One region of the Streptomyces sp. NPDC057743 genome, then DNA from elsewhere that is predicted to be linked to it. Evidence: riboswitches for the same ligand, from Rfam matches in the RefSeq annotation. Region 1 holds a riboswitch; the other holds the start of a gene.
What was found. Region 1 has a riboswitch for S-adenosylmethionine ahead of ACFVFQ_RS03585 (aminotransferase class V-fold PLP-dependent enzyme). Riboswitches for the same ligand answer to the same signal wherever they lie in the genome.
Positions count from the first base shown of each region.

Region 1 (11,333 bases):
CATCGCGTCGTACGTGGCCATTCCGATCGACAAGATCGTCTACATCTTCCCGCTCGGGCACATCAGCGGGCTGAACTTCGCGCTCGGCCTGACGCTGGGTGTGGCGCTCTTCTGCATCGGCGCCGGCGCGGTCCACTGGGCCCGCACGCTGATGTCGGACGAGGAGGTGGCGCAGGAGCGGCACCCGATCGAGGCCACCCCCGACGTCAAGGCGAAGGTCCTGGCGGACTTCGCGGAGGGCGCCAAGGAGTCGCAGCTGGGTCGGCGCAAGCTGATCCGCAACACGATGTTCGGCGCGATGGCCCTGGTGCCGCTCTCCGGCGTCGTGCTGCTGCGCGACCTCGGCCCGCTGCCCGAGAAGAAGCTGCGGACCACCGGCTGGAAGAAGGGCATCCGCCTGGTCAACCAGTCGACCAACCTCCCGCTGCGTCCCGAGGACATCGCGGTCGGCTCCCTCACGTTCGCCAAGCCCGAGGGCCTGGAGGAGAGCGACGAGGACTTCGCCAACAAGATCGCCAAGGACGCCCTGATGCTCGTGCGGATCCAGCCGCAGAACATCAAGGACAAGCAGGAACTGGCCTGGTCGCACGAGGGCATCGTGGCGTACTCGAAGATCTGCACCCACGTGGGTTGCCCGATCTCCCTGTACGAGCAGCAGACGCACCACGTGCTGTGCCCCTGCCACCAGTCGACCTTCGACCTCTCTGACGGTGGTCGCGTGATCTTCGGCCCGGCCGGTCACGCCCTGCCGCAGCTGCACATCACGGTGAAGGACGGCTATCTCGAAGCCGTAAGCGACTTCGCGGAGCCCGTCGGCCCGAGCTTCTGGGAGCGCGGATGAGTAACGAGACAACCGCGACCACCACGCGCCGTGGCCAGGCGCCGCGGGGCGAGCGGATCGCCGACTGGGCCGACGGCCGGCTGGGCATCTACAGCCTGGCGAAGTCCAACATGCGCAAGATCTTCCCGGACCACTGGTCCTTCATGTTGGGTGAGGTCGCGCTCTACAGCTTCGTCATCATCATCCTGACCGGTGTCTACCTGACGCTGTTCTTCCACCCGAGCATGGCCGAGGTCACCTACCACGGGTCCTACGTGCCGATGCACGGGATCAAGATGACCCAGGCCTTCGAGTCGACGCTGAACATCAGCTTCGACGTGCGCGGTGGTCTGCTGATCCGGCAGATCCACCACTGGGCGGCGCTGGTCTTCCTGGCCGCGATGATGGTCCACATGATGCGGGTGTTCTTCACCGGCGCGTTCCGCAAGCCGCGTGAGGTCAACTGGCTGTTCGGCTTCCTGCTGTTCGTCCTGGGCATGTTCACCGGCTTCACCGGTTACTCGCTCCCGGACGACCTGCTCTCCGGCACCGGTGTCCGCTTCATCGAGGGCGTCATCCTGGCGATGCCGCTGGTCGGCTCGTACCTGCAGATGTTCATCTTCGGTGGCGAGTTCCCCGGGCACGACATCATTCCGCGGTTCTTCACGGTGCACGTGCTGCTGCTGCCGGGCATCATGCTCGGCCTGCTGGTGGCGCACCTGATCCTGGTCTTCTACCACAAGCACACGCAGTTCCCGGGTGCCGGCAAGACCAACGACAACGTGGTCGGCATGCCGCTGCTGCCGGTCTACATGGCGAAGGCCGGAGGCTTCTTCTTCCTGGTCTTCGGTGTGATCTCGGTGATCGCCGCGGTCGCCTCCATCAACCCCGTGTGGGCCATCGGCCCGTACCGGCCTGACCAGGTGTCCACCGGTGCGCAGCCGGACTGGTACATGGGCTTCGCCGAGGGCCTGGTGCGTGTCATGCCGGGCTGGGAGTGGAACTTCTGGGGCCACACCATCAACTTCGGTGTGCTGATCCCGATCCTGGTCTTCCCGCTGGTCCTGGTCGCCATCGCGGTCTACCCGTTCATCGAGTCCTGGGTCCGCGGCGACAAGCGCGAGCACCACATCCTGGACCGCCCGCGCAACACCCCGACCCGCACCGGCTTCGGTGTGGCCTGGCTCGTCGCGTACTTCGTGATGCTGATCGGTGGCGGCAACGACCTGTGGGCGACGCACTTCCACCTGTCGATCAACTCGATCACCTGGTTCGTCCGGATCGCGTTCTTCGTCGGGCCGGTGCTGGCCTTCATCGCCACCAAGCGGATCTGCCTGGGCCTCCAGCGTCGCGACAAGGACAAGGTGCTGCACGGACGCGAGTCCGGCATCATCAAGCGCCTGCCGCACGGTGAGTTCATCGAGGTCCACGAGCCGCTCAACCAGGAGCAGCTGCACTTCCTGACCCAGCACGAGCAGCCCGAGCCGCTCGAACTCGGTCCGGAGGTCGACGAGAACGGCGTTCGGCGCAAGCTCAAGCGCACGCAGAAGCTGCGCGCCAAGCTCTCCAAGGGCTACTACGGCGAGGACAACGTCATCGCCAAGCCGACCGTCGAGGAGTACAAGGAGATCACCAGCGGCCACGGCCACCACTGATCCCCGCGGGCGCCCGCGCGCGCACCGCTGGTAGTACGCCACCCAGAGGGCCCCGTCCATTCCTGTGGACGGGGCCCTTCGGCATGCGCGGAGGTCGATAGGGTGACGACAGCGGCAAGAGACGAACCAGGAGCGTGGACCATGAACGTTGTGACCCCGGCGGGCGGCGGCAGCGTGGCGGACCGTTCCTGGCCGGTCGTCCTGAACACCCTCCTCGATGGCCAAGACCTCACCGCGGACGACACCGCCTGGGTCATGGACCGGATCATGCGCGGCCAGGCCACCGATGCGCAGATCGCCGGCTTCGCGGTCGCGCTGCGCGCCAAGGGCGAGACGGTCGCGGAGATCTCCGGCCTGGTGCGGACGATGTACGCGCACGCCAGCCTGATCGACGTGCCAGGCCCCAGCGTCGACATCGTCGGCACCGGCAGCGACGGGGCGAAGACCGTCAACATCTCCACCATGTCGGCGATCGTGGTCGCCGGCACCGGCGCCAAGGTCGTCAAGCACGGCAGCCGCGCCGCGTCCTCGGCCAGCGGCGCCTCCGACGTGCTGGAGAAGCTGGGCGTCAATCTGGACCTGAGCCCGCGCCGGGTCGTTCAGGTCGCCGAGGAGGCCGGCATCACCTTCTGCTTCGCGGCCAAGTTCCACCCCGCGCTGCGCCATGTGGCGGCCGCCCGCGGACAGTTGGGCATCCGTACGACCTTCAACGTGCTGGGGCCGCTGACCAACCCCGCCCGGGTCAAGGCCCAGGCAACCGGCGTCGCGGACGCCCGGATGGCGCCGATCCTGGCCGGGGTGCTCGCCGAGCGCGGCTCCTCCGCGCTGGTCTTCCGCGGCGACGACGGGTTGGACGAGCTGACCACGACCGCCACCTCCCGGGTGTGGATCGTGCGCGACGGCACGGTCCGCGAGGAGCCGTTCGACCCCCGGGACGTCGGCATCGGCCTGGTGCCGGTGGCGGCGCTGCGCGGCGCGGACGCGTCGTACAACGCGGAGGTGGCCCGCCGGCTGTTGGACGGCGAGACCGGCCCGGTGCGGGAGGCCGTGTTGCTCAACGCGGCGGCCGCGCTGGCCGCGTTGGAGCCGTCCGACGCCCCGTTGACCGAGCGGATCCGGGAGGGCCTCGGCAGGGCGGCCGAGTCCCTCGACTCCGGGGCGGCCAAGCGCACCCTGGAGCGCTGGGCGGCGGCCAGCAACGCCTGACGGCCGGCGGATGTGACGCAGGTCCCGGTCCGGAATGCGGACCGGGACTTGCGCACCGAAGATCGCGCGGGCAAGATTCATGCCCAGGTCACGAGTGACAGCGACACAGGCCCCGGCCCGCTGTCCGGCAACCCTCCTTCCGTGGCGGGGTGCCCCGGGTGATGACCAGGCCGCAGGCAGCGAGGTCTGCGGCAAGCGCGGATCCCTCGCCAGGGATCCTGGTCCCCGAGGGAGCCTCCCCGTGATGCAGCGAATGCGCTAGGGCCGCAGGCCCCGTTCCCGCACTCTTCAGCTCTGCTCTCCTTTCACACCGCGGTGTTGTGCCCGGCCGCTCCTCCCCGCCCCTCTCGGGCCCCGAGGACGCCCCTCACCGCGGTGAACTCGCCTACCTCTCACGGGAGTTCGCCATGTCTGTTTCCGTCGCTGCCGCCGACCGCGCCGTCTGCGCCCCGCTGCCCGTGCTGGGACGGGACGTCACCGTCCCGCTGGTGACCGGCGGCGAGGTCGACTACGCCGCGCTCGACTACGCCGCCAGCGCCCCCGCGCTCCAGCGGGTCTGGGACGACGTGGCCGGCTACGCGCCGTACTACGGCAGCGTCCACCGCGGCGCCGGCTACCTCTCCCAACTCTCCACCGACCTCTTCGAGAACAGCCGCAAGACGGTCGCCGACTTCCTCGGCTGCCGCCCCGACGACCAGCTCGTCTTCACCCGCTCCACCACCGACTCGCTGAACCTGCTGGCCGCCGCGCTGCCGCAGGGCACCCGGGTGTTCGTCTTCGAGACCGAGCACCACGCCTCGCTGCTGCCCTGGGAGCGCCGCGCGGACCTGGCCGTGACGTACCTCAACGCGCCGCGCACCCCGCGGCAGGCGGTGGACGCCCTGGAGAAGGCGCTGGCCGCCCGCGAGCCCTACGGCCCCGCGCTGGTGTGCGTCACCGGCGCCTCGAACGTGACCGGGGAGCTGTGGCCGGTACGGGAGTTGGCGGCCGCCGCGCACGCCCACGGCGCCCGGATCGTGCTGGACGCGGCCCAACTCGCCCCGCACCACCCGGTGAACCTCGCCGAACTCGACGTCGACTGGGTCGCGTTCTCCGGCCACAAGCTCTACGCGCCGTTCGGCGCCGGGGTGTTGGCCGGCCGCGCCGACTGGCTCCAGGACGCCGATCCGTACCTGGCCGGCGGGGGCGCCAGCCGGAAGGTGACCCGGCGCGCCGACGGCGGGGTGGACGTCGAGTGGCACACCACCGCCGCCCGGCACGAGGCCGGTTCCCCCAACGTCATCGGCGCCTACGCCATCGCCTCCGCCTGCCGGGCGCTCACCGAGGCCGGTTTCGAGGGCCTGGTCGCCCGCGAACAGGAGCTGATCGCCCAGGTCCGGGCGGGCCTGGCGGACGTCCCCGAAGTCCGGATCCTCTCCCTCTTCGGCGACGACGCCCCGCGGGTCGGCGTCCTCTCCTTCGTCGTCGACGGCTGGAACAGCTCGCACTTCGCCGCGGCGCTCTCCGCGGAGTACGGCATCGGCGTCCGCGACGGCCTGTTCTGCGCGCACCCCCTGGTCCGCACGCTGCTGGGCAGCGCCCCCCAGGACCCCGGCGAGTGCGGCGCCCCCGAGGCGGCCCCCGGCGAACGCTCCCTGAACGCGATCCGCGTCAGCTTCGGGGCGGGGACGCCGGACGAGCACATTGCCCGCTTCGTGCGGGCGGTCCGGGAGCTCGTCGCCGACGGGGCGCGGTGGAAGTACCGCGTGGAGGACGGTCGTTGTGTGCCGGTCGGCGCGTAGCGCCGTGGGCTTCCCACGTACTTGGCTTTCCCGCCGCGCGGGTTGCTGTCTTTGCGCCTGCGGCGCAATGCGTATCCGCTGCGCGGGGCTGTCGGGGTGGGGGGGGGGCCGGGGGGGGGGGGGGGCCGGGACTGCTTCGCTTTACGTCCGGCCCCCCCACCCCTCCGGCCCGTCCCCTCCCGTGGGTGGGTGGGAAAAGACGGTGGGTGCAACTTCCTCCCGGTGGGTCAACTCGGGCCGCTGGGTTGAGTGGTGGCCGTCAGAGGGCGCGTGGGTGTGTGAGCCCGAGCGGTGACCATTGGGGGACGCATGAGCCTGAGTGGTGACCGTCAGAGGACAAGGGCGCGTAAGTCTGCGTGGTGACCGACGGAGGACGGGCGGCCCCAGCGACCGGGCGACGGCCGTCAGGGGACCCCAACGGCCAACCCCCACCCACCAGTTATCCACCCACCCAACGGGAGGGGACGGGTCGGAGGGGCCGGTATGCCAGACGTAAAGCGAAGCAGTCTGGCATACCGGCCCCGGAGGCCCGTCACCGCAGCCGACAGCCCCGCGCAGCGGACTAACGCTCTTTGCGCCGCAGGCGCAAAGACAGCAACCCGCACGGCGGGAAAGCCAAGTACGTGGGAAGACAAGCCAAGCGCAAGCGTCACGCGTCGAGGCCGATGGAAAACGCGGCCTCAAGATCGTGTTGCGAGTACGTGCGGAACGCAATGTGCGTCTCGGTGGAGGCGACGCCGGGGACCTTGCTGATGCGGCCGGGGATGACGTCCGCGAGGTCGTCGTGGTGGGCGACCCGGACCATCGCGATGAGGTCGTGGGCGCCGGTGACCGAGTAGACCTCGCTGACGCCTTCCAGCGCGGCGATCTGCTCGGCGATCTCCGGGATCTGGTCCACGCTGGTCTTGATGAGCACGATCGACGTGATCACGGCTGGCTCTCTTCCTCGGCCGACGGTCCATTGCCCCTGGTGGCCCCCAGAGTATCCCGCCCGTAGCGGGCCCATGCGTAGAGGAATCCGAGGGCGAAGCCGACGACGTGGGCGAGGTAGGCGACGCCGGGGCCGGCCGGGTCGTGCTGGGCGGCCTGCCACTGGAGGCAGAACCAGAAGAGCAGCACGATCCAGGCGGGGAAGCGCAGCGGGAGGAAGAACAGGAACGGGAAGAGGCTGGTGACCCGGGCCCGGGGGAAGAGGAAGAGGAAGGCGCCCAGGACGCCGGAGATGGAGCCGGAGGCGCCGACCAGGGTCTGGTCCGAGTGCGCGTGCGCGGCCGCGTAGCCGATCAGGGCGAGGTAGCCGACGGTCAGGTAGAAGACGGTGAAGGGGAGCCGGCCCATCCGGGTCTCGGTCATGCCGCCGAAGACGTACAGGAAGAGGACGTTGCCGAGCAGGTGCAGCCAGCTGCCGTGCACGAAGAGTGCGGTGAGCGGGGTGAGCAGGGCCCGCGGGGAGCCCCTCCACAGTTCGAGCGGAATCACGCCCCAGTGCGCGAAGTAGGCGTTCTGGGCGCGGAGCAGGGCGGCGCCGGTGCCGTAGGTGCGGAGCAGGCCGGAGGCGGGGCCGAGCACGAAGAGCGCGCAGCACAGCGCGATCAGCACGTTCGTCATCCGTGAGAACACCGCGCGCAGCGAGTGGGCGGGGTGGGCCGGCGCCGTCATGAAGTGATCATGGCGCAATGCGGGCACACGGGACAGAGTGCCTCGCCGCGTCCCGGCTTCCGGGCGGGCCCGCGCCGGCCCCCTGCCAGGCCGTAGGGTTACAGGCAGTACGTTGCGTATTTCCGCAGTCCGGCGGCGCACCCGCGCGGGGCGCACCGCAGCACGAGTACGAAAGAGGACGACACGATGGCTGTTCCCCTGCCGACGGCGGAAACCCGGTGGCGTTGTGCGCTCTGTGGCAATCTCACCCGGTTTGATGTGACCCGCCGGTCCAAGGTGGTGGAGTACGTGCACCTGGATCTGGCCGGTGAGCCGTCGGTGGAGGAGCGCGAGGTCGTCAGCGAGACCGTGGAGTCCGTGCGCTGCCGCTGGTGCAACGCGGTCGACCAGATCGAGCTGGTGGACCGTCCGGGCGCGAGCGCCTGAGATCGGAGCGATGCAGCCGTGGTGGAACGTCCAGAAGGGGAGCCGGGGGCGGAGCGTGCGGACGCGCCCGGTCCAGTGGCCGACGAGGTGCTCGATCAGCCACTGCCCGAGGGCGTACGGCGGCGCGTTGTGGCGCTCACCGCGGAGTGGTTCGGGACGCTGACGGTCTCCGAACTCCCGCCCCCCTTGCGGCAGTACGCCCGTTTCACCCCGAGTCGTCGGGCCAAGTTCGCGGGGAACGCGATGGCTGCGGCGCTGGAGGGCGACGCGGTGTTCCGGCAGCGGATCGCGGGCAAGCTGCGGCAGGCGCAGCCGGAGCTCGCCGAGGCGCTGGAGCAGGGGACCCTGCCGGCCGCCGCCGATCCGCTGGACGTCGCGGCGGCGGCGTATGTGCTGCGTCCCGAGGGCTGGGTCAAGCTGGTCGCGGCGGCCGGCGAGGAGGCGCAGCGGGCGCGCGCCGAGCGGGCCGGCGAGGAGGCCGAGCGGGAGTTGGCCCGGCTGCGCGAGGAGTTGGCGCAGGCGCGCGGCGAGGCGCGGAGCGAGGCGGACCGGGTCCGGGCGGACCTGGAGGCGGTCCGCAAGGAGAACGAGTCGTTGCAGCGGAAGCTGCGCAGCGCGCTCAGCGACATCCGGCGTGGGGAGGCCGCGGTCCGCAAGGCCGAGGCCGCGCTGACCGAGGCCCGGGAGCGGGCGGCGACCGACAAGGCGGCGGCGGACAGCGAGGTGCGCCGGCTCAAGGCCCGCATCGCGGAGGCCGAGGCGGCGTTGGAGGCCAGCCGGCGGTCGGCCCGCGAGGGGCGCAGCGTGGAGGACATGCGGCTGCGGCTGCTGCTGGACACGGTGTTGGACGCGGCGCAGGGGCTGCGGCGGGAGCTGGCGCTGCCGCCGGCCGCGGCGCGCCCCGCGGACACCGTCGAGGCGGTCGCGCCGGGCCGGATGACGCCCAAGGACATCGCGACCCGGGCGCTGTCGGAGACCGATCCGGCGCTGCTGGACCAGCTGTTGGCGCTGCCCCAGGCGCATCTGGTCGTCGACGGCTACAACGTCACCAAGACCGGCTATCCGACGATGCCGTTGGAGAAGCAGCGGCTGCGGCTGCTGGGCGGGTTGGCGGTGCTGGCGGCCCAGACCGGTGCGGAGATGACGTGCGTCTTCGACGGGGCGGAGTTGGCCGCGCCGGTGTTGTTGGCGCCGCCGCGCGGGGTGCGGGTGCTGTTCAGCAAACCGGGCGTGACGGCCGACGAGTTGATCCGTCAGCTGGTGCGGGCCGAGCCGGCCGGCCGCCCGGTGGTGGTGGTCTCCTCGGACCGCGAGGTGGCCGACGGCGTCGCCAAGGCGGGGGCCCGGCCGGTCGCATCCGCCTTGCTGCTCAAGCGACTTGCTCGAACCTGACATTTCGTGCGTGGACCGGAATATCGCCGGGGGTCTTCGCCCGCGCTTCGTATCGGAGCGTCAAATGCCGCTTACTGGCCGTGTGATGTTGGTAAAAGTTGGGGTCGGCGGTACGGAATTTTCCCGGGAGGATTTGAAGCGATCACAACTCGGTTACTAAGGTCGGGCCTCGAACCTTCATACAGGTGATCATCCACCCGGGATGGTCAGTGAAGGTACCGCCGAGTCCGCGGCGTTCGCGCGGAGCCGGGGCCCCAAAAGCTCCCCCCACTCCCGGTAGGCGGCTGGAGGAAGAAGGAGCTCGCCCCCGTGGCGTCCCACCGTCGACCCAAGCAGCCGAGCCGTACTCGTGTGACCGTGCTCACCGCGACCGCCGCCGCGGCCGTCGCCCTCTCGTCCCAGGCGGCGCACGCCGATCCGAGCCAGTCGAAGAAGGACGTCAAGTCCGAGGTCGACAAGCTCTACAACGACGCGGAGCAGGCCACCGAGAAGTACAACGGCGTCAAGGAGCAGCAGGACAAGCTCCAGAAGGAGGTCGACGACCTCCAGGACAAGGTGGCCCGCGGCCAGGGCGAACTGAACCAGCTGCGCAAGGGCCTCGGCGCGATCGCCTCCGGCCAGTACCGCAGCGGCAGCATCGACCCCTCGGTCCAGCTGTTCCTCTCCGGCAATCCGGACACCTACCTCGAAAAGGCCGCCACGCTCGACCAGTTGAGCGGCAAGCAGGCCGAGCAGCTGAAGACCATCGCGGACAAGCAGCGCCAACTCGCCCAGGAGCGCGCGGAGGCCGCCAGCAAGATCCAGGACCTCTCCGAGACCCGCAAGTCGCTCGGCGAGAAGAAGGACGAGATCAAGGGCAAGCTGGCCAAGGCGCAGGAGCTGCTCAACACCCTGACCGCCAAGGAGCGGGCGGCCATGCAGGCCGCGGACGACCGGGCCAACCGCAGCAACGACCGGGTCAACCTCGGCGACGACGTGCCCGCCTCGCAGCGCGGTGCGGCCGCCCTGGCCGCCGCCCAGTCGAAGATAGGTTCCCCGTACGTCTGGGGCGCCACCGGCCCGTCCTCCTTCGACTGCTCGGGCCTGACGTCCTGGGCGTACGCGCAGGCCGGCCAGTCGCTGCCGCGCACCTCGCAGGAGCAGGCCAACGCCGGCACCCGGATCAGCTCGCAGAGCGCGCTGAAGCCCGGCGACCTGGTGCTCTTCTACGGCGACCTGCACCACATCGGCCTCTACGCCGGCAACGGCACCGTGCTGCACGCCCCGAAGCCGGGCGCCGCGGTGCGCTACGAGTCGATCAACAACATGCCGTTCCAGTTCGGCGTGCGGGTCTGACCCGGGTCTGAAAAGCCTCACAACACCCACAACCCGCCGCCCGATCGGGCGAATTGCGGCCCCCGCCGCTGACCTGCCGCTCCGCCGGTGACCTGCGAAGTCACCGGCGGAGCGGCTTTTTGGGTACGAAAAGCGGTCTTTGGCCGGCGTACCGCGGCGCGGTTACTGTCTGCCCTCGCAGCTGCCGGATCACCGACCGTCCCGCCCGGGCGGCAGGGGCTGCACACGGAAGGAGTTGCGGCCCTCGTGGTGTCCCATCGCCGTACCTCGCAGCGCGGTCAGACCACCCTCGCCTCGGTCACCGTCCTGTCCGCCGCCCTGGCCACCGCGGCCGCCGCGCTGTCGGCCCAGCCGGCCAGCGCCGACCCCTCCGAGCACCCGGCCGCGGGGCGCCAGGACGCCGCCGCCCGGGTCGGCAAGCTCTACGAGGAGGCCGAGCGGGCCACCGAGAAGTACGACGAGGCCAGCGCCCACACCGCACAACTGCGCCGCGAGGTCTCCGCCCTCCAGGACCGCGCCGCGCGGACCCAGGAGCGGGTCAACGGCATGCGGTCCCGGCTTGGCGCGCTGGCCGCCGCCCAGTACCGGTCCGGCGGGATCGACCCCACGGTCCGACTGATGCTCTCCGAACGGCCCGACAGCTACCTGGAGAAGGCGTCCGCGCTGGACCGGCTCAGCGGCACCCAGGCCCGCGAGCTGCACCGGCTCCAGGCCGCCACCCGTCAACTGGACCAGCAGCGCCGGGAAGCGGCCCGGAAACTGGCCCAACTGGAGGCCGGCCGCGCCGAGGTGGCCAAGCACAAGAAGGACGTCCAGCGGAAGCTGGCCACCGCGCGGCGGCTGCTCAACGCGCTGCCCGCGCCGGCCCGGGCCGCGTACGACCGGGCCACCCGCAGCGACGGGCGGGGCGAACGGGTGCCGGACCTGAGCGGGGTCGAGGCGGGCTCGGGCCGGGCCGCGGCGGCGGTCGCCGCGGTGCGCGCCGCGGTCGGCTCCCCCTACGCCTGGGGCGGCAGCGGGCCCTCGTCGTTCGACTGCTCCGGCCTCACCCAATGGGCC
Region 1 covers NZ_JBHVJX010000002.1:341,741-353,073, reverse strand. The annotation lists gene ACFVFQ_RS03600 (Rieske 2Fe-2S domain-containing protein) at 1-841, shown strand, start outside; gene ACFVFQ_RS03595 (cytochrome bc complex cytochrome b subunit) at 838-2,475, shown strand; gene trpD (anthranilate phosphoribosyltransferase) at 2,617-3,681, shown strand; SAM riboswitch class IV at 3,768-3,885, shown strand; gene ACFVFQ_RS03585 (aminotransferase class V-fold PLP-dependent enzyme) at 4,089-5,462, shown strand; gene ACFVFQ_RS03580 (Lrp/AsnC ligand binding domain-containing protein) at 6,112-6,393, opposite strand; gene ACFVFQ_RS03575 (rhomboid family intramembrane serine protease) at 6,390-7,121, opposite strand; gene ACFVFQ_RS03570 (hypothetical protein) at 7,308-7,547, shown strand; gene ACFVFQ_RS03565 (NYN domain-containing protein) at 7,566-8,939, shown strand; gene ACFVFQ_RS03560 (NlpC/P60 family protein) at 9,249-10,274, shown strand; gene ACFVFQ_RS03555 (NlpC/P60 family protein) at 10,521-11,333, shown strand, end outside.

Region 2 (11,333 bases), on a different contig from region 1:
CCTCCTCAAGGGTGCGGTACCCGTCCATCTGGATCGCGCTGTAGTGGACGAAAACATCCGCACCACCGTCGACCGCGATGAAGCCGTACCCCTTCTCCGCGTTGAACCACTTGACGGTGCCCTGAGCCATGCCTAACTCCCCTATTACTGGCCCTTGCACAGGACCGCACTCCGCGGACCCGGGTCAGACCTCACCCCTGGGAATGGTCCGTGGGGTGTGCGCCGGAACGCGTCGACCGCCGCTGAATGTATCTGGACCGATGCCCAGCGCAACAGGTCAATCGGACGAGAATTCTGGAGTCAGAGAAACGGCCGTATGCGCTCAAATGCCGTTATTCCAGAGCAAGTCGGGCCGGGAATAAGGCACACAGCCGACAAATCGCGCACACAACTTGCGCACAACTCACCGCGATCTCATATGCGTTCGGCATGCACGCGGAGATAAACGGAGGGGGATCGCCCCAATGGTATCCCCTTTCACCACACGGAATTGCCCCGTCCGTTTGGCACGGACGGGGCAATTTCCGGACACCACCCGGACAGAGTTGGCGCAAATCCGATCTGCGCGCTCCGCGCGGGGCGGTCGAGGGGCCTCAGCAGCCGCCCGCCCGTCGCCCGACCACCACCCCGGCAGGACGGGGCTGCGCCCCGGAACCTCCAGCCACCGCCGGAATGATCGAGACGCCCGCGCCTTCCGGGGTCGGGGTCGCAAGGCCCTGCTCGAAGCGGACGTCGTCGTCGTTGACGTAGACGTTCACGAAGCGGCGGAGCTTGCCGGCGTCGTCGAGCACCCGGGCCGCGATGCCGGTGTGGTTCTTCTCCAGGTCGGCGATCACCTCGGAGAGGGTCGCGCCCTCGGCCGGGACCTCGGCCTTGCCGCCGGTGTAGGTGCGCAGGATGGTGGGGATGCGGACGGTGACGCTCATGTTGCTGCCTCCAGGGCTGCGGGAAGAGGGGGAGCGGGAGGGGCGGGGCCGGCTCAGTCCGCCAGGCCGGCCGCGCGGAACGCGTCCAGGTCCGGGCGGATGGTGGCGGTGGGCCCGGAGGCGACGGCGTCGAGGGTCTTCAGCCCGTCGCCGGTGTTCAGCACCACCGTGGTCAACGACGGGTCCAACACACCGTTCTCGATCAGCTTCTTGGTCACGCCGACGGTCACCCCGCCCGCGGTCTCCGCGAAGATCCCCTCCGTACGGGCCAGCAGCTTGATGGCCTCCACGATCTGGGGGTCGGTGACGTCCTCGACGGCGCCGCCGGTGCGGCGCGCGATGTCCAGCACGTACGGGCCGTCGGCCGGGTTGCCGATCGCCAGCGACTTGGCGATGGTGTTCGGCTTCTGCGGCCGGACGACCTCGTGCCCGGCCTTGAAGGCCACCGACACCGGCGAGCAGCCCTCGGCCTGCGCGCCGAAGATCTTGTACGGCTTGTCCTCGACCAGGCCGAGGGCGATCAGCTCCTTCAACCCCTTGTCGATCTTGGTGAGCTGGGAGCCGGACGCGATCGGGATGACCAACTGGTCCGGCAGTTGCCAGCCCAACTGCTCGCAGATCTCGTACGCCAGGGTCTTGGAGCCCTCGCCGTAGTACGGGCGGAGGTTGACGTTGACGAAGCCCCAACCCTCGCCCAGCGGGTCGCCGATGAGCTCGGAGCAGAAGCGGTTGACGTCGTCGTAGTTGCCCTCGATGGCGACCAGGTCACCGCCGTAGACCGCGGCCATCACGACCTTGCCGGGCTCCAGGTCGTGCGGGATGAAGACGCAGGACTTCAGGCCCGCGCGGCGCGCCGCGGCGCCGACCGCGCCGGCCAGGTTGCCGGTCGAGGAGCAGGAGAGGGTGGTGAAGCCGAAGGCGCGGGCGGCCTCGACGGCGATCGCGACGACCCGGTCCTTGAAGGAGTGGGTCGGGTTGCCGGAGTCGTCCTTGACGTACAGGCCGCCGGTGACGCCCAGTTCGGCGGCGAGCCGGTCGGCCTTGACGAGCTTGGTGAAGCCGGGGTTGAGGTTGGGCTTGTCGGCCACGTCGGCGGGGACGGGCAGCAGGGGGGCGTAACGCCAGATGTTGGCGGGGCCGGACTCGATCCGCTTCCGCAGGCCCTCGGGGTCACCGGTCGGCAGGTCGTAGGCGATCTCCAGCGGGCCGAAACACTCCTGGCACGCGAAGATCGGGCCGAGCTGGAAGCGCTGTGCGCACTCGCGGCAGGAGAGCGCGACGGCGGGGCCGAGGGCAACAGCGGGGGTGGGTTCGGTTGCTTGCACAGCCATGGAGGCGAGGCCCTTTCTCCTCATCTTCCTCACGGCGCATTTCGCCGCGAGACGGATTTGGCACCTTCCCTAGCCGGGAGCCTCGCGCGCGCACTGTGCTGTCTTGCGGCGGAGACCGGCTGGAGGGTTGCCGGGGCTTCAACGGGCCGTATCCCTCTGCCCCTCTGGATGAGCGCTATGGCGCTGGGCGGAGCCCAGGCATTTGTTGCGCGGCGACCCCGACATGCGGGGCGCGTCCGCGTTGTTCAAGACTGTAACCGAAGGCACTGACCGTTGAGATAGTCGTCCGGTCCGCGAGATGGATCACATAACGGGCTCCCGTTCGGGGCCCACCGAGGAGAGTCGTAGACGTGCTGGAAGAAGTGGAGCGCTGGCTGGCCGAACGCTCCTGGTCCGCCGCGGACCGCCCGCTTGCGCGGCTGCTGGAGGCCAAGCACCAGACGGGCCAGACGGTCAGCGTGGTGCTGCCCGCGCTCGACGAGGAGGCGACGGTCGGCGCCATCGTCACCGCGATCCGCGCCGATCTGATGACCGGGGAGGTGCCGCTGGTCGACGAGCTGGTGGTGCTGGACTCGGGCTCCACCGACCGCACCGCCGAGGTCGCCGCGGAAGCCGGCGCCCGGGTCGTCCACCGGGACAGCGTGCTGCCCCGTATGCCCGCGCTGCCCGGCAAGGGTGAGGTGCTCTGGCGCTCGTTGATGGTGACCGGCGGCGACATCGTCTGCTTCGTCGACGCCGACCTGCGGGAGTTCTCCGCCACCTTCGTCTCGGGGATCGTCGGGCCGCTGCTGACCGACCCGGACGTCCAGTTCGTCAAGGCCATGTACGACCGGCCGTTGGAGACCGGGCAGGGCCCGGCGCCCGGCCAGGGCGGGCGGGTCACCGAGCTGGTCGCCCGGCCGCTGCTCAACCTCCACTGGCCCCAACTGGCCGGCTTCGTGCAGCCGCTGGGCGGGGAGTACGCGGCCCGGCGCTCGCTGCTGGAGCAGCTGCCGTTCCCGGTCGGCTACGGCGTGGAGCTGGGCCTGCTGGTGGACGCCCTGCACACCGTCGGGCTGGACGCCCTGGCCCAGGTGGACGTCGGGGTCCGCAAGCACCGCCACCAGGGCGGCCAGGCGCTCGGCCGGATGGCCGCCGCCATCTACCGCACCGCCCAACTCCGGCTGGCCCGCGGCCACTTGATCCGCCCCCGGCTGACCCAGTTCGACCGTGGGGAGCACGGCTTCGTGCCGCGGACGACCGCGGTGGACACCGAGGAGCGGCCGCCGATGGCCGAGATACCCGAATACGCGGAGCGGCGGGCCGCCTGAGAGGCGGCCCGTACGTTTGCGCGGTTCCCCGGCGGGTTAATGTCGCGACATGGTCTCCGAGACGGTCTCCGAGCGCAGTCCGGTCCAGCCAGGTGCTTCAGTCCTCGTCGCGTCCAACCGCGGGCCGGTGTCGTACGCCCTGGGAGCGGGCGGCGAACTGACCGCCAAGCGGGGCGGCGGGGGGCTGGTCTCCGGGCTCTCGGCCATTGGTCCTGAGACGGACGCGGTGTGGGTCTGTGCCGCGCTCGGGGACGGTGACCGGGAGGCGGTGCGGCGGACCGGCGGGCTGCTGGACGTCGCGGACACCGGCGGGCAGCGCGTGCGGATGCTCGACATCCCGGCCCAGGTGCACGCCGCGGCCTACAACGACGTCGCCAACTCCGTGCTGTGGTTCGTCCACCACATGCTGTACCAGACGTCGCTGGAGCCGGCGTTCGACGGGGACTTCCGCGACCAGTGGGCGGCGTACGAGGCGTACAACGCGGCGTTCGCCGACGCGCTCGCGGAGGGCGCGGGCCCCGGGGCCGCGGTGCTGGTGCAGGACTACCACCTGGCGCTGGTGCCGGGGATGCTGCGCCAGGCACGGCCGGACGTGCGGATCGCGCACTTCTCGCACACCCCGTGGGCGCCGCCGGAGTACTTCGCGATACTGCCCGACGACGTCCAACGGAAGCTGACGCTCGGCATCTTGGGCGCCGACCGCGCCAACTTCCTGACCGAGCGCTGGGCGCGGGCGTTCACCGCCTGCTGCGAGCGGGCGCTGGAGCCGGACTGCACCGCGCACTGGCCGCGGCACGAGACGCCGAGCGTGGTCGCGGTGCCGTCGGAAGGAGAGGCGCGCCGGACCCGGATCGGGGTCCACGGGCTGGGCGCGGACGCGGAGTTCCTGCGGGAGCGGTCGCGGCGGCCGGACGTCGAGGAGCGGATGGCGGCGCTGCGGGCGCAGATCGGCGGGGTCGACCGGAAGACGATCGTCCGGGTGGATCGGACGGAGCTGTCCAAGAACATCGTGCGCGGGCTGCTGGCCTACCGGCGGCTGCTGGCCGACCGGCCGGAGTGGCGGGAGCGGGTGGTGCACCTCGCGTTCGCCTACCCCTCGCGGCAGGACCTGGCCGTCTACCGCGACTACACCGCGCGGGTCGGCGCGCTCGCCGAGGAGATCAACGCGGAATACGGGACGGCCACCTGGCAGCCGGTGGTGCTGCACGTCAAGGACGACTTCGCACGGTCGCTGGCGGCGTACCGGCTGGCGGACGTGGCGCTGGTCAACCCGATCCGGGACGGGATGAACCTGGTCGCCAAGGAGGTGCCGGTGGTCTCCGACGCGGGGTGCGCCCTGGTCCTCTCCCGGGAGGCCGGCGCCTGGGAGGAGCTGGGCGCGGACGCGCTCACGGTCAATCCGTACGACGTGGCGCAGACCGCGCGGGCGCTGCACGCGGGGCTGACGATGCCGGCCGAGGAGCGGACCGCGCGCTGCGCCCGGCTGGCCGCCGCGGCGACGGCGCTGCCGCCCGCGCAGTGGTTCCTGGAGCAGCTGCGGGCGCTGGGCGAGTGACCGCGGGACGCCCGGGAAGGGTGCCCCGCCGGTAGATCGTCAGCGGGCGGGGCTAGCGTGGTGGGCCGTGACAGTTTCCCCCCTTGCGGCGGCCGCGACCACGACGCTCGTCCCGGCCGCGGACCCGGCCGCGCAGCGGCTCGCGGCCGGACTGCCGGAGCTCACCGCCGGCCGGCTGCTCGGCACCTGGCAGCTCGATCCGTACGCACTGGTCCTGATCGTCGTGCTGGGCGGCCTGTACGCCTGGGGCGTGGCGCGGCTGGCCCGGCGCCAGGAGCGCTGGCCGGTGGCCCGGGTGGTGGCGTTCGCCGGGCTCGGGCTGGGCGCGATCGCGGTGGCGACCATGTCGGGGCTGGCGGTCTACGACCACGAGCTGTTCTGGCCGGCCGCGGTGCAGAACATCGTGCTGGACCTGATCGCGCCGCTCGGCCTGGCGCTGGGCGACCCGCTGTCGCTGGCGCTGCGGGCGCTGCCGCCTAAGCGGCGCGCGGCCCGCTGGCTGCGCGCGACGGTCTCCGGCCGACTGCTCCGCTTCCTGACCTTCCCCCTGGTCAGTACGGTGCTGGTGCTCTCCTCCGAGCTGGCGATCTACTTCACCCCGTACTTCCCCACCGCGCTGCGGCACGGCCCGGTGCACGAGCTGATGTACCTCCAACTGCTGGTGGTCGGCAGCCTCTTCGTGCTGCCGATGCTCACGCGGGAGGAGCTGTTGCCGTCGTGGTGCAGCCACCCGGTGCGGGCGCTGTTGGTGCTGGTGGACGGGCTGGTGGACGCGGTGCCCGGGATCGTGGTGATGACCAGCGGGACGCTGATCGCGGGCGGCTGGTACGCCACCCAGCACCGGCCGTGGGACCCGAGCCTCCAGCAGGACCAGATGATCGGCGGTGGGCTGATGCTGACCATCGCGGAGCTGGTCGGACTGCCGTTCATGATCGCGGTGTTCGCGGAGTGGGTGCGCGACGAGCGGCGCAGGACGTCGGCGTTGGACGCGCGGTTGGACCGGGAGCTGGCGGTGGCCGGACCGGCGCCGGCGGCGGGCCCGCAGGCGGCCGCGGAGCCGGAAGCGGGCGCTTTGCAGCCGGAGTTGACCCGGCCGTGGTGGGAGACCGACCAGGGCGAGGTCGGCGCGCGGTTCCGCGGGGAGCGCTAGCAGGCGGGTGCGTCCGACCCGTGGATGCTCCCGCACGCGCGTGCGGGGCGGCTGGAACGGGTCGAAGCGGGGTAGTCCTTGTCCATGGCTCTCAGCGCACGGTCATGTACCGCCCGGTGGGCCGCAGTTGCGGCCACCGCCGTCCTGGCGACCACGGTCGCCGGGTGTTCGTCCGGGAAGGGCGACACCGACCCCAAAAGCGGCGGGTCGGCGTCCGCCTCCTCCTCCGCGTCCGCGCCGTCCGGCGCGATACCCGTAGGCCCCGGTCCGCAGTCCGCGTACACGGTGCAGCAGCAGCCCGCGCCCGGTAGCTGCCACGTCCACTACACGGCCGACAAGCAGCCGCTGCCCGACCCCAAGTGCACGCCGGGGGCGACCAATCCGAAGGTGACCCCGCAGACGCTCAAGTCCACGATCTGCCAGAGCGGTTACACCAAGGGCATCCGGCCGCCGGTCAGCATCACGAGCCGGGAGAAGACCGCCAACGCCAAGTCGTACGGCTACAGCGGCTCGTTGCACGACGCCGAGTACGACCACCTCATCAGCCTCCAGTTGGGCGGCGCCCCCAACGACCCGCGCAACCTCTGGGTCGAGCCGCCGTCCCCGGGGCACAAGCCGGGCGCCGGGCCCAACAACCCCAAGGACGGCGTGGAGAACAAGCTCAAGGCCGCCATCTGTGGCAACAAGGTCGAGCTGGCCAAGGCCCAGCAGGCCATCGCGCACGACTGGACGACGGCGCTGTCCTCCCTGGGGCTCAAGGAGTAGCGGGCCGCTCCGTCCCCGTCGACGTCCCCGGCTCCCGGGCCGGGTTCTCGATCCGGTCGGCGAGGGCATCGAGCAGGGCCACCACGCCCCTGGGGCCGTCGACGACCAGGTCGGCGCGGTCGGCGAGTTCGGTGACCTCGCTGCTGCCGCTGCACACCAGGACGCCGTCGGTCCCCTCGGAGCGGAGCTTCTCGACGGCGCCGAAGGCCGCCAGGTCGCCGAGGTCGTCGCCGGCGTAGAGCACGGCGGCGGCCCCGGTCTCCTCGACCCACTCGGCCAGCGCGACGCCCTTGTCCATGCCGGGCGGGCGCAACTCCAGTACCAGCCGGCCCGGTTCGACGATCAGGCCGTGTCGTTCGGCGAGCTCGGCCAGCGGCTGACGGAGCTGCTCGAAGGCGCGCTGCGGATCGGCGGCGCGGCGGGTGTGCACGGCGACGGCCCGGCCGCCCTTGCGCTCCACGGCGGTCTCGACCCAGGTGCCGTGCCAGACCCCGGAACGGTCCAGTACGCCGGGGAGTTCGGCCTGCACGGCGGCGATGCCCGGGTGCGGGGCGGGGGCGTGCAGGGCGCCGGTCGCGGCGTCCCAGCGCTCGGCGCCGTAGTGGCCGAGGACGGAGAGGTGGGCCAGGCCGGGCACCCCGTCGAAGCCGCCGAGGCGGACCGCGACCGCGGCCGGGCGGCCGGTGATCACCGCGACCGCGCGCAGGTGCGGGGCGAGCCGGGCCAGCGCCCGGGCCGCACCGGGGTGGGCGCGGGCCTTGGCCGGGTCGGGGACGATGTCGGCGAGCGTGCCGTCGAAGTCGAGGGCGACCACGGCGCGTTCGGGGTGGGCCAGCAGGGCGGTGAGGCCCTCGCGGCCGGCTGCGGTGTCGGGGAGCGGGACGGTGGGCGGCGCCGGGGTGGGGTCCGGTGCCGGATCGTTGAGTGGCGCGGCGTTCGGGGTGCCCATGACCCGACCCTACCGGCGGAACGCGGGCGCACGCCGGGTGTACGGGCGCACACAACCGGCGTCCGGCGCGCAGCGCCGTCATCTGGGGGCGGAGGTCGGGTGCGGTCGGGTCAGCGGCGCGCTCGCCGCGCGTCCCGTACGCGGCGCAGCCGGTTGACGGTCACCGGGTCGTGCTCCAGGGCGCGGGGGTCGTCGAGCAGCGCGTTGAGGAGCTGGTAGTAGCGGGTCGGGGAGATGCCGAGCTGTTCGCGGATGGCGCGTTCCTTGGCGCCGGGGCCGGGCCAGGAGCGGCGCTCGACGGCGAGGACCGCCTCGTCGCGGGCGGAGAGCCCGCGTGTGGTGCCCTCGTCGCTGCCGTCCGTCATCCCGTCCCGCCGTCCCTGGTCACGCTTCCACGATAAGCCCACCGGCGCGGCGCCCGGCGGGCCGGGCCCGGCGGCGCAAGCCGGGCCCGTGCCGGGCAAGGGAGGCGCTACTGCGCGCTGTTGTCCGCGGTGTCCGCGGTGTTCTGGATGTCGGTGAGGGTGGCCGACGGGTTGCCCTGCGGGCCGACCGCGATGCCCATCCGGGCCTTGAGGGTCTTGGAGACCAGCGGCCAGGAGGTCTTGTCGGACGGGTAGAAGTGCGCGGTGGGCAGCTGGTTGAGGAAGCCGTGCAGCTTGCTGAACTTGTCGTCGGCCAGCATCGCCTGGGAGGCGGAGGTGGTGACCGGCAGCAGGTTGTAGTCGGCGGAGAACTTCAGCACGTTCTTCTCGCTGTAGACGAAGTTCAGGAACTTGCCGATCTGCTGGCGGTGGCCGTTCTGCTTGAACGCCATCATCCAGTCGGCCACGCCCATGGTGGCCTTGGCCTTGCCGTTGGGGCCGGGGAGTTCGACGGTGCCGTAGTCGACGCCCTTCGCCTCGGCCTGCTTCATCAGGGTGGGGTGGCCGTTGAGCATGCCGACGTTGCCGTCGGCGAAGGCGGCGAAGGCGTCCTCGCGGTTGACCTTGGCGGGGTCGCCGCCGGTGAGGTCCTTGCCGACGAGCTCCTTCTGGAGCCACTCGAAGGTCTTGACGTTCTCGGTCGAATTGATGCTGTATTTACCGATGTTGTCGGTGTAGTCGCCGCCGCCGGCGAGCATCCACTGGAGCGTCTCGGCCTGGGTCTCCTCCGGGCCGAACGGCAGCGCGAAGGGCATCTTCACGCCGTGCGCCTTGAGCGCCTGGGCGTCGCTGACGATGTCGCTCCAGGTCTGCGGCGGGGAGGTGATGCCGGCGTCGGCGAACAGCTTCTTGTTGTAGAAGAGGCGCCGGGTGCTGGCCCCGAAGGGCATGCCGTACTGCTTCCGCTGGTATTCGCCGGCCCCCGCGAGGGACGGCATGAAGTCGGCCTGGACGGGTATCGAGAGCAGCTCGTCGGCGGTGTAGAGCTTGCCGTGGGCGGCGTAGTCGGCATAGGCGCCGATCTGCGCCATGTCGGGGGCCTTGCCGGCGTGGACCAGGTCCTCGACCTTCTTGTCCACCTGGGTCCAGTTGTAGACCTGCACGTCGACCTTGATGCCGGGGTTCTGCTCCTCGAAGGCGTGCACCAGGTCGTCCCAGTAGTGCCGGGAGCTGTTGGCCTTGCTGTCTCCGTAGTCCGCGGCGACCAGCGTGAGGGTCACGCCGTTGTCGCCGGAGCCGCCCCCGCAGCCGGTGAGAGTCAGGGTCAGGGCTGCGGTGAGTCCCGCCGCCGCCAGGCTCACGTACCGCCGTCGCACCGCTGTTACCGCCCCTTTGTCCCGAATTCCGCGCTTGCGGGTGTGCTCTCCGTCGCCTCGGGGATCGCCCTCGAACGACGCGGAACAGCAGGTCCCTCCACTGTCCCCCCACAAGGTCTACACCACCCTCCCGCCATTTCCCTTATCGGCCCCGTCCGTTGTGCAGGTCAGGGGCCCTCCATAGGGGCGGGCCCGATGTCGGGCGCTGCCCGGTAGCGGGCAGCGGGACGTGGGGCGCCCGCGACGTGGCGATCAGCACGGTGAGTGGACTAGACCTTTATTGGGCCCTCGCGCGACACTGTCCCCCGTGAAACACGTCATCGCCCTTGATGTGGGCGGCACCGGAATGAAGGCCGCCCTCGCCGGGGCGGACGGCACCCTCCTCTACGAGGCGCGGCGCCCCACCGGGCGCGAGCGCGGCACCGAGGCGGTCGTCGAGACGATCCTCGGCTTCGCCGCCGACCTGCGCGACGCCGGCCGGGAGCGATTCGGCAACACCGCGCTGGCCGCCGGCGTCGCCGTCCCCGGCATCGTCGACGAGACCTGCGGCATCGCCGCCTACTCCGCCAACCTCGGCTGGCGGGACCTCCCGTTGCGCGCCCTGCTCTCCGAGCGGCTCGGCGGGGTACCGGTCGCGCTCGGCCACGACGTCCGCACCGGCGGCCTGGCCGAGGGCCGGATCGGCGCCGGCCGGGACGCGGACCGCTTCCTCTTCGTCCCCCTGGGCACCGGGATCGCCGGCGCCATCGGGACCGGCGGCCGCATCGAGGCCGGCGCCCACGGGAGCGCCGGCGAGATCGGCCACATCGTCGTCCGGCCCGGCGGGCCCCGGTGCGGCTGCGGCCAGCTCGGCTGCCTGGAGGCGGTGGCCTCGGCCGCGGCGGTGGGCCGCGACTGGGCGGCGGTCTGCGGCGATCCGCAGGCCGGCGCCGTCGACTGCGCCAAGGCCGTGGAGTCCGGCGACGCCCGCGCCCGGGAGGTCTGGCAGGGCGCCGTGGACGCGCTCGCCGACGGCCTGACCACCGCGCTCACCCTGCTCGACCCGCACACGATCATCATCGGCGGCGGGCTCGCGGAGGCCGGCGACACGTTGTTCGCACCGCTGCGGGAGGCGGTCCAAGCGCGCGTGACCTTCCAGCACCTCCCCTCGATCGTCCCGGCGGCCCTCGGGGACGCCGCCGGCTGCCTGGGCGCAGGACTGCTCGCCTGGGATCTTCTCGCAACGGAGGTAACCGCCTGATGGCACAGCAACAGTCCGCGGGCCGCCCCTCGGACGCCGGGCGCACCGTCCTGACCGGCGCCCGGATCGCCCGGCCCTCCGGCGTCACCGACGACGGCCGGATCACCATCGAGGGCACCCGGATCACCGCGGTCCACAGCCGGGGCGACGACCTCGACCTGCCGCCACACGCCGCACCCGAGGGGGACGAACGGCCGGCGCCGGCCACCGTCATTGACCTGACGGGCCACCTCGTCGTCCCGGGCTTCATCGACCTGCACCTGCACGGCGGGGGCGGCGGCTCCTTCTCGTCCGCCGACCCCGAGGAATGCCTGCGGGTCATCGACACCCACCGCCGGCACGGCACCACCTCGATGGTGGGCTCCA
Region 2 covers NZ_JBHVJX010000008.1:116,383-127,715, forward strand. The annotation lists gene ACFVFQ_RS11575 (cold-shock protein) at 1-130, opposite strand, end outside; gene ACFVFQ_RS11580 (MoaD/ThiS family protein) at 594-926, opposite strand; gene thrC (threonine synthase) at 980-2,257, opposite strand; SAM riboswitch class I at 2,275-2,432, opposite strand; gene ACFVFQ_RS11590 (glucosyl-3-phosphoglycerate synthase) at 2,608-3,567, shown strand; gene ACFVFQ_RS11595 (trehalose-6-phosphate synthase) at 3,617-5,122, shown strand; gene ACFVFQ_RS11600 (cytochrome c oxidase assembly protein) at 5,274-6,272, shown strand; gene ACFVFQ_RS11605 (hypothetical protein) at 6,357-7,037, shown strand; gene otsB (trehalose-phosphatase) at 7,027-7,986, opposite strand; gene ACFVFQ_RS11615 (DUF3263 domain-containing protein) at 8,097-8,351, opposite strand; gene ACFVFQ_RS11620 (extracellular solute-binding protein) at 8,459-9,727, opposite strand; gene ACFVFQ_RS11625 (ROK family protein) at 10,035-10,967, shown strand; gene nagA (N-acetylglucosamine-6-phosphate deacetylase) at 10,967-11,333, shown strand, end outside.
Region 2: linked by a shared signal. The riboswitch ahead of thrC (threonine synthase) and the one ahead of ACFVFQ_RS03585 (aminotransferase class V-fold PLP-dependent enzyme) in region 1 are both predicted to bind S-adenosylmethionine.